Regions from separate parts of the Thioalkalivibrio sp. ALE30 genome, predicted to be linked through region 2. Evidence: predicted binding sites of a transcription regulator. Region 2 holds the regulator's gene; each other region holds the start of a gene.
What was found. Region 2 encodes sigma-54, which starts transcription at its own class of promoters, with help from an activator protein. Its sites were predicted from a motif close to TGGCANGNTNCNTGCTT; they were not measured.
Positions count from the first base shown of each region.

Region 1: a site for sigma-54 is predicted at 1,949-1,965, ahead of D107_RS0108335 (nitrate regulatory protein). Genes of this name have one in related genera too.
Region 3: a site for sigma-54 is predicted at 1,172-1,188, ahead of flgA (flagellar basal body P-ring formation chaperone FlgA). Genes of this name have one in related genera too.

Region 1 is NZ_KB898172.1:110,504-113,773, reverse strand. It holds gene D107_RS0108355 (TVP38/TMEM64 family protein) at 1-386, shown strand, start outside; gene D107_RS0108350 (TMEM165/GDT1 family protein) at 321-878, opposite strand; gene D107_RS0108345 (hypothetical protein) at 1,182-1,424, shown strand; gene D107_RS0108340 (DsrE family protein) at 1,515-1,871, shown strand; gene D107_RS0108335 (nitrate regulatory protein) at 1,999-3,270, shown strand, end outside.
Region 2 is NZ_KB898174.1:47,878-51,147, reverse strand. It holds gene hprK (HPr(Ser) kinase/phosphatase) at 1-415, opposite strand, end outside; gene D107_RS0110530 (PTS sugar transporter subunit IIA) at 467-934, opposite strand; gene hpf (ribosome hibernation-promoting factor, HPF/YfiA family) at 938-1,276, opposite strand; gene D107_RS0110520 (RNA polymerase factor sigma-54) at 1,293-2,774, opposite strand; gene lptB (LPS export ABC transporter ATP-binding protein) at 2,863-3,270, opposite strand, start outside.
Region 3 is NZ_KB898168.1:652,722-655,991, forward strand. It holds gene D107_RS0102975 (chemotaxis protein CheV) at 59-997, opposite strand; gene flgA (flagellar basal body P-ring formation chaperone FlgA) at 1,293-1,982, shown strand; gene flgM (flagellar biosynthesis anti-sigma factor FlgM) at 2,089-2,403, shown strand; gene D107_RS0102990 (flagella synthesis protein FlgN) at 2,419-2,904, shown strand; gene D107_RS0102995 (flagellar brake protein) at 2,988-3,270, shown strand, end outside.

The sequences.
Region 1 (3,270 bases), on a different contig from region 2:
GCTGGCGGGTCGTGGCCCTGACCCGCCTGGTGCCGGTGTTTCCGTTCGCCCCAACCAATTACGCCCTGGGGCTGGTGCGTCTGCCGCTGCCGGTCTTCGCGCTGACCACCATGCTGGCCCTGATCCCCAGCCTGTTCGCCTATGCCTGGCTGGGGCACGCCACCCGGGAGATGGCCAGTGGCGCCGACAGCGGGGTCCAGCTGGGGCTGGCCCTGCTCGCGGTGCTGGCGCTGTTGCTGTTGCTGCCCCGCCTGGTGCGCCGCATCTGGCTGGGCCAGAAGACACTGCACACCGAGGCGCCGTTGACTTCAGTATCTTCCTCAGACCCAGGCGAGCAGGACCCCGATGCCCAGGGCGAGGAACAGCAGGGCGGCGAGCGCGCGTAACAGCCGCAGGGGCAGGTGGCAGGCGAAGCGCTGGCCCAGCCACACCACCGGGGCATTCGCGAGCACCATGCCGATGGTCGAGCCGATCACGACCAGGATCAGGCTGTCGAAGGTCGCGGCCAGCGCGCCGGTGGCGACCTGGGTCTTGTCGCCCATCTCGACCAGGAAGAACAGCACCGTGGTGGTCCAGAACACGCCGTGTTTCGACGCGGCCGGCAGCTCGTCCTCGCCATCCGGGACCAGTACCCAGGCGGCCATCACGATGAACCCGATCCCCAGACCCCAGCGCAGCCAGTCCTCCGGGATGCTGGCGCCGATCCACACGCCCACCAGCGCGGCCAGGAAGTGATTGGCCAGCGTGGCCACCACGATGCCCCAGATGATGGGCCAGGTCTGCTGGTAGCGGCAGATCAGGAGCAGGGCGAGGAGCTGGGTCTTGTCGCCCATCTCGGCGATGGCGACGATGACGGTAGAGACGAGCAGGGCTTCCATGACGGTCTTCCGGGCCGGGTGGGTGGGCAAGACACGTGACATCGCACCACCCACCCGGCCACGGATCGGGGCGCCATGCCACAGGTCTCGCGGGGCCCGGTGCCGCATCGGCGGCGGGGCTGTCTGCACCACGGTCCTCCGAGCGGAGGATCGAATCTGTTGATGCAGATCCCGGTGAGGCCAGGCCACCCGGGTCGCTACTCCCCTGAAGCTGGCCGGATTCTAGTCATCCCGGTCCGCGCGGGCAAGGACGATCGCGGCTCCGGGCTGCGGCGCTGACGAGGCTTGGGTAGCATGCGCGCGATGAAACGCTTCCTTTACTGGGTCGATCGGGCCCCCCTTTGGCTGTTTGCCCTGCTGGTTGCGACCGTCGGCCTGGCCCCCTGGACCCCCGAGCCGCATGTTGCGGAGAAACTGCGCTGGCTGTTCGCCGGTGAGCTGACGCGGCTACCGGACATTCTTGACCTGGTCCTCCACGCCACACCGTGGCTGTTGATGGCCTTCAAGCTCTACCGCAACAGCGTCACGGCCCGCGGCACCCCCTGACCCGAGTGTTTCCCCGCCGCTTGTGGGAAATCGACGCCGCGATCACCGGCCGCTACCGTTTTCGCACCTTTTCAACCCCGGGAGACTCCCATGCGCTTTATTGTTGCCGTCACCGCCGGTACCGACGACCCGACCCGCGCCACGCTTGGCATGATCGCCGCGAACGTCGCCAAGCAGCAGGGCCACGACGTGACCGTCTGGCTGCAGGGCGAGGCCGTGAACATCGCCAACCGCAATGTCTACGACAAGATCGTCGGCCACAACATGCCGGCGATGAAGGACATCGTCGATTCCCTGGTCAGTGAAGGCGTCCCGTTCTGGGCCTGCGAGGCCTGCGCCAAGGGCCGCGACGTCGGCGAGCACAACTTCCTGCCGAACGCCGAGATGGCCGGCATGGGCCACTACGTCCAGGCCGTCGCCGAGTTCGACCGCTCCATGAGCTTCTGATCGGCCGGGCCGTTCCGCGGGCGGGGCGTGATGCCCCACCCGTTTTTGTTTGTACCCCCGCTGCCAGTCGATCGAACTGGCACATCGCATGCTTGTTTGTTCCGGGAGTGATTCACGGACGACGAGCATGACCCAGAACACATCCCCGAATTTTTCCCTCGAAGAGTCCATTGGCGATTTCCTGGTCGCCTCGCGCAAGTGCGAGGTGGTGAGCCTGGAGCGCCTGCTGGAGGCGGTGCAGCTGGTCGGGCGCATCCGCGCGCTGGTGCATGCCCTGCAGCGCGAGCGCGGGGCCTCCAGCCTCTGGATCGGGTCCGGCGGCCAGCGCTATACCCGCGAACTGGAGCAGTACCGGGCCGAATCGGACGCCGCCGCGGCCGCGTTCCGCGAGCACCTGGATGGCTGGCTGGCCCCGGACGCCTGCGCCCATGGCCGCAGTCGGCTGCTGGGGCGCATGGCGCTGGCGCTGCACGGCCTGTCCGGCCTGGGCAGCCTGCGCGAGGAGGTCCTGGAGCTGACCCTGAGCCCGATGGACTCGACCCGCGGCTTCAGCGAGCTGATTCGCGCCCTGATGGCTCTGGTGTTCGAGGCTGCGGATTCGGCGACCGATCCCGAGGTCTCGCGGGTCCTGGTGGCCCTGCTGAACTTCATGCAGGGCAAGGAACTGGCAGGGCAGGAGCGCGCGATCGGGGCCGCCGGGTTTGGCGCCGCGAACTTCGAGCCCGAACTGCGCCAGGCGCTGGTCCATCGGATCGATGCCCAGGAACGGGCGTTCCGCATCTTCTCCGAGTTCGCGGCACCGGCGGCCTGTGCCGCCTGGCGCGAGCTGCAGACGGCGGCCTTCGCCGCCGACATCGAGCGTCTGCGCCGCCGGGCCTGTACCGAGGTCTCCGGGCACCACGACCCCGCCCGGGCCGAGGAATGGTTTGCCTGTACCACCGCGCGCATCGACGCGATGAAGGAGATCGAGGATCTGCTGGAGATGCACCTGAACGAGTGCTGCTCGGCACGCATCACGGCGGATCGCGCGGACCTCGGCGCGGTGCGTGACCGGGTCGCGCAACTCGCCGAGTCGGAACTGCGCGACAGCGTCCCGTATGCGGTGTTCTTCGGCGCGCCGGAGGGCCTGGAGCCCGCGCAGGAGGAGGGCGATGCCGCACTCAACGTACCGATCGTCGGACACTCGGTGATGGACCTGGTGCAGCGCCAGGCGGCCCGGCTGCAGTCGGTGGAGGACGAGCTGCATGCGGCACGCCAGGCCCTGGCCGAGCGCAAGACCATCGAGCGCGCCAAGGCGCTGCTGATCCAGCACCGCGGCCTCAGCGAGGACCAGGCCTACAAGCTCCTGCGCCAGACGGCGATGAACCAGAACCGGCGCCTGGCCGAGGTCGCCGAGGCG
Region 2 (3,270 bases):
AGTAGCGCAGCAGCGCGATGATCTCGTGGCTGCTGGTGCTGGAACACAGGATCAGCGGCAGCGCCTCCTGCGGGGCATGGGGCATCTCCGAGAACGGGCAGGTGTCCTCGGCGAAGATCACCGCGGTGGTGCCGGTGCGGGCCATCTCCAGGATCAGGTCGTTGCGCTGGTCGTCGCTGAGGCCGGCGATGTAGCGGGCCTCGAAGTCCCCGATGACCTGGATGCGGTTGGGGCGGATCAGGTTGAGGTGGCCGGCCAGTGGCAGGTCATCCCCGTCCTCGCCGACGAGCTTGCGGTCGTGGGCGGCGTGCTCGCCATGCACGAAGCGCAGATCCAGGCGGTTGCCCATGGCCTGGATCAGGCTCTCCACGTTGATGTCGCGGGCAATCCCGCCTTCGCCCAGTGCCTCGTTCATGAGCAGGGCCGGCGGGGACCGGTGGCGTGGCAGGGTGCGGGGCGCACGGGATCAGCCCTCGCGGAAGCGGCGGACGAGTTCCTGTTCCAGGCTGGCGGCATCGCTGGCCCGGCGCAGGGCGGCAATGGTGTCCGGTTGCGAAAGCCCGCGCGCCAGCTGGGCCAGCAGGTCGAGGTGATCGCTGGTGGCGGCCTCCGGGACCAGCAGGGCGATCAGGATATCGACCGGCTCGTGGTCCATGGCGTCGAAGTCGACGCCGCTCTCCAGGCGCAGGACGGCCACGCGCGGAGCCTCGAGATCGGCCAGGCGGCCATGGGGGATCGCAACCCCATGGCCCAGGCCGGTGGAGCCCAGCTTTTCGCGCGCGGACAGGGCCTCGAAGATCGCGGTGCTGCCCGGTCCGCCGGCATCACCGCCGCCGGCGAGGAGTTCCGACAGGGCCTCCAGGGCCCGCTTCTGACTGGAGCATTCCGGCTCCAGGCGGATGCGCTCGGCGGTGATCAGCTCGGCAATGGACATGGGTCAGGAGGCCTGCTCGCGGTTGCGCTGGGCGCCCTCGGCCCGGTGATGATCCTTGACCTTTTCCTTGTGCTTGATCAGCTGGCGGTCGACCTTGTCGATCAGCGCGTCGATGGCGGCGTACATGTCCTCGTGGGAGGCCTCGGCGTGGATGTGATTGCCGCTGACCTGGAGATTCGCCTCGGCCTTGTTGAACTGGTTCTGGGTCTTCTCGTGGGTCAGCACGACGTGCACGTCGATGACCTTGTCGAAGTGGCGCTCCAGCTTCGCGAACTTCTCGTTGACGTAGTCGCGCAGGGCGTCGGTGAGGTCCACATGGTGGCCGGTCAGGTTGATCTGCATGGTCGGGACTCCTTGGTTACTTGTGGCCGGTGGGCATGGAGGCCATCTGCCGGCGTTCGCTGGATGAAGGGATGTGCATCGCCTCGCGGTACTTGGCCACGGTGCGACGCGCCACATTGATGCCCCGGTCCGCCAGGATCTGGGCGAGCCGGGCATCGCTGAGCGGCTTGTTCGCGGGTTCGTCGTCGATCAATTCGCGAATCATGGCACGGATGGCGGTGGCGGAACACTCGCCACCGTCGTTGGTGCCGACGTGGCTGGAGAAGAAATACTTGAACTCGAAGACTCCGCGCGGGGTGTGCATGTATTTCTGGGTGGTCACCCGGGAGATGGTCGATTCGTGCATCTCCAGGATCTCGGCGATATCGCGCAGGATCAGTGGCTGCATCGCGACCTCGCCATGTTCCAGGAAGCCTTGCTGGCGATGGACAATCGCCTCGGCGACGCGCAGCAGGGTGTCGTTGCGGCTGTGCAGGCTCTTCAGGAACCAGCGCGCCTCCTGCAGCTGGTCGCGCATGAAGGCACTGTCGCGGGCATCCGATACCTGGCGCACCATGCCGGCGTAGAGGTCGTTGATACGGATGCGTGGCGCGATCTCCGGGTTCAGCTCCACGCGCCAGCCCTCCGGGGTGTGGCGCACGTAGACATCGGGCACCACGTATTCGGAGGTGGCGGCACTGATCTGCGCGCCCGGCCGCGGGTTCAGGGTGCGGATCAAGTCCAGGGCACGCGCCAGTTCGTCCGGGTCGCGCACACCCGACTGGCGTTGCAGGGCTTTGTAATCGCGCTTGCCCAGGCTGTCCATGCCGTGTTCCAGGATCGCCCGGGCGGCCTCGCGGGCGGGGGCGTCCGGGGCCAGTTCGCGCAGCTGGATCTCCAGGCATTCGCGCAGATCGCGCGCGCCCACGCCCAGCGGGTCGCACTGCTGGATCCAGTGCAGGACTGCCTCGACCTCGTCCACGCCGACGGGTTCTTCCTCGCCGCGGCTGATGGTCTCGGCCAGCGTCTCGAGGTCGCCTTCGAGATACCCGTCGGGGCTGATCGCGTCGATCAGGGCTGCGCCGATGCGCTGGTCGCGCGGAGTCAGGTGGCTCAGGTGCAGCTGCCACAGCAGGTGGTCCTGCAGGCCCTCGCCGTCGTCGTCGCTGGTGTTTTCCAGCGGGTCGCGGTCATCCACGCCCTTGGGGGCGGGCGGCGGTTCGTAGATGTCGTCCCAGCGGCTGTCGGTGGTGAGCTCCTCGGGAATCACGTCATCGCTGGTGGTGGTGGCCTCCATGCGGTCGCCTTCCACCACCTCGCCCTCCGCGTCCAGGCGCTCGGCCCCGCCCATGTCGTCCTCGTCCTCCACCTGTTCGAGCATGGGGTTGCTCTCCAGCGCCTGCTGGATCTCCACCTGTAGTTCGAGCGTGGACAGCTGCAACAGGCGAATGGCCTGCTGCAGTTGCGGGGTCATGGTGAGCGTCTGACCCAGCTGAAGATTCAGGCCGGGTTTCAGCATTGGCTATGCGGGTCGCGGGTGACCATAAGAGCGATCTTAAATCGTGCCTCTGGTTTGTGCACCGGCGCGGGTTGTGCGCGTGCCGGCATCACAGGCGGAAATTCTCGCCGAGATAGACCCGGCGCACCTGGGGATCGGCCAGTAGCTCGTCGGGTGTCCCGGCGGCCAGCAGGCGCCCCTCGCTCAGAATATAGGCCCTGTGGCAGATCCCGAGGGTTTCGCGCACGTTGTGATCGGAGATCAGAACCCCGATGCCGCGCGCTGCAAGGTGGCGAATTACATCCTGGATATCGCCCACCGAGATCGGGTCCACCCCGGCAAAGGGCTCGTCCAGGCAGATGAATTGCGGGTCACCGGCCAGGGCGCGCGCGATCTCGGCGCGCCGGCGTTCGCCGCCGGACAGCGCGATCCCGGGGCTGTGGCGCACGGTCTCGAGCTGAAACTCCTCGATCAGCGCGTCGCCGATACGCCGGCGTTCGTGGCGGTCCAGGCCGGG
Region 3 (3,270 bases), on a different contig from region 2:
GTCGGCCATGTGACGCCGCCCCGGCCTTGCCGGGCGGCAACCCCGTTCCCCCCGGCGGTCATTCGACCTGTTGATCCTCGCGCCCGGTCTGGTCGAGCACCGCGTTGGCCAGTTCGTCGGGGTTGAATTTCGAGAGAAACGCATCGGCCCCGGCGCGCTTGACCATGTCGGTATTGAACTCGCCGCTCAACGAGGAATGCAGCAGCACCTTCAGATCTTTCAGGGCGGGATTGTCCCGGATCCGCGCCGTCAGCGTATAGCCGTCCATGCGTGGCATCTCGATGTCCGAGATCACCAGCTCGATCTGGTCGCGAACCGGGCCCTCCCCGGCCTTCTGCTCCAGGAAGTCGAGCGCCTCCTGACCATCCTTGAAAACCTCGTATTCGAACCCGAGACCGCGAATCGCCCCCTCGATCTGCTTGCGCGCCACGACCGAGTCGTCAACGATCACGACCTTGCGCCCCCCCGCTGGCGTGGCGTCCGCTCGGATGGACTCGGAGACCTCGGTCGGCAGAGGATTGACGATCGAAAGCACCCGTTCCACGTCGATGATCTCGACCAGCTTGTTGTCGATCTCGGTGACCGCGACCAGGAAGGACTCGCGCCCCGTACCACGCGGAGGGGACTTCACATCCTGCCAGTTCACATTCACGATCCGGTCCACGGCCGACACCCAGAAGCCCTGCACCGAACGGTTGAACTCGGTGACCACCACCTTCTGGTCGCCGCTGTCGCTGGCACCGGCCGCGCTGCGCAGGCCCATGGCGCGCGCCAGATCGATAATCGGCACCGTGCCGCCCCGCAGCGTAGCCACACCGCGCACCACACTCATCGACCCCGGGATCTGGCGCAGCGGCGGCGACGGGATCACCTCGCGCACCTTGAACACGTTGATTCCGAAGGTCTGTGATCCACCCAGGTGGAACAGCAGCAGTTCCATCCGGTTCTGACCCACCAGCTGCGTTCGCTGGTTCACATCGTCAATGAATTGACTCATGGTGCTGCTCTCCTTGTCCCGCGCCCATCTGCCGCGAGCCGCTCCCGGGAGGTCAGTGTGCACCGCGCACCCCCGGGCTGTCATTTGCAATCGCCTGTATGCGCCTTCTGGCGCCGCTTCCCAGGGATAACGGCATTGAACGCCGGGCCTTGAGTCGGGCACCGCCCGGACAACTGGCATCAAACCTGCATAGCTTCGGGTCCGCGAACGGACGCGGCAGACCCGGGGTATTCCCTCGGGCGGCGAGGACCGGCATATGCATCCACATACAACCTGTACATCACGCTGCATCCCCATGGGGCTCATGGCTCTCGTGGCGTGGTTCGCGCTCTCCGTGCCGGCCCACGCCGAGATCCACCCCGTTGCGGAGATCCGCGCGGCCGCGGAACAGTTTCTGTTGCAGGAGCTGGACGCCGAACATAGCGACAACATCAATATCGAGATCGGCCAGCTCGACAACCGGCTCCGGCTGGCCTACTGCCATGACGGACTCAACGCCCGTTTCCCGCCCGGCGGCCGCCGCGACGGCAATACCGCGATCCACCTTCAGTGTGCGGGCCCGGTCACCTGGCAGCTGTATGTCCCGGCCACGGTGGAACGTTACGCTCAGGTGCTGGTGGCCAGTCGCAACCTCCCTCGCCAGCACACGCTGACCAGCGGCGATCTGCGCTTCCAGCGCATCGAGACGTCACGCCACGCGGGCAGTTATCATGAAGACAAGTCGGCCCTCATCGGTCAGCAGACCCGGCGCAGCATTCGTCCGGGCCAGATCATCGGCACACAGCACGTCACCCAGCGCGAGATCGTCAGCCGCGGCCAGCGGGTCACGATCCTTGCCGAAAACGGCTCGATCGCCATCCGCATGCAGGGCGAGGCCCTGGAAAACGGCAGCCTCGGGGACCGCATCCGGGTCAAGAACACCTCGTCCGGGCGCGTGGTCGAGGGCGAAATCCAGCCCTCCGGGCACGTCCGGGTGACACTTTGATGCCGACTCTGTGATCGGTGTTACAAAAACCACCGCCACAGGGCTACAGTTTCAGCACACGCGGCCGTAAACACTTGCAGCACAGTTACAACGACAGGACGGCACAATGGATATCAAGGGCCTCAATACGAACAGTCTGCGCCCCGACGGCCAGAGCTCCACGGTCAAGGGCCGCGAGGACTCCAGCGGCGCGCCCAACCGGGCGCAAGGGTCGGATAGCGCCGCGACCACCGGTAACGATTCGCTTACCCTGACCGGCGCCGCCCAGGCGATGAGTTCGGCCGCCAGCGCCGGCGAGAACGCCCCGTTCGACGCGGCGCGTGTGGCCGAGCTGCGCGAGGCGATCGCCAGCGGCAACTACCCGGTGGACAACGAACAGCTGGCCGACCGCATGATCGACCTCGAGCGCCTGCTGCGCTAATCACGGACCTCACCGATGAACACCGACACGCGCCATCGCCTGCTGCGCTCCCTGGAAACCTCGATCCGGCTGGCCCACCAACTGGAAGAGGCCCTGATCCAGGAGACCCGCGCGGTCGAGGCGCGCACCCCGGAGACCCTGCAGGAGGTCGTGGCGACCAAGCAGGGGCTGCTGCAGGAACTCGAGACCGAGACCCGCCAGCAGCGCGCTATCGCCGAGGCCGCGAGCGAGTCATTCACACCCGAGGGCATGGCCCGCCTGCTCTCGCGCATGGACGACGGTGCCGTCCTCAACGATCACTGGCAGGCCCTGCGCCAGTCCATCGAGCGCTGCAACACCCTCAACCAGGGCAACGCACGCCTGATCGATCGCGATCGCCAGCGCGTGGAGCTCTCCATGCAGATCCTGCGCGGCGAAGAGGCCGGCCCGGCGGCGACCTACGACCCCTACGGGCGCACCCGCCCCAACACCCGTGGCGGACGCCGTATCACACAAGCCTGATGCAGCTTATTCGCACCGATGCTGGCATTTCGGATGCTCGACCAGTACCTTGCGTCCTCACACCCAGCTAACGTCACGGACGCATGGACGAAACCGACTACACGGTCGACAAGCCGGACCGGATCGCCGGCATTCTCAAGGACCTGGACCACAAGCTCACCCTGGTCAGCGTCCGGCTCGACGCCGACGGCCCGCTGTACACTTCGGCCCTGGTCCGGCTGGACCCCGCCGCGAAGGAACTCTTTCTCGACGAACTGAATCCGCCGCGCGCGCACCAGCATGTCACCTCCGGTATGCCCCTGCGGGTATTCGCCGCGCTGCGCGGCGTGGCCGTACGCTTCTCCACCACCGTGGCCCGGATCGAAC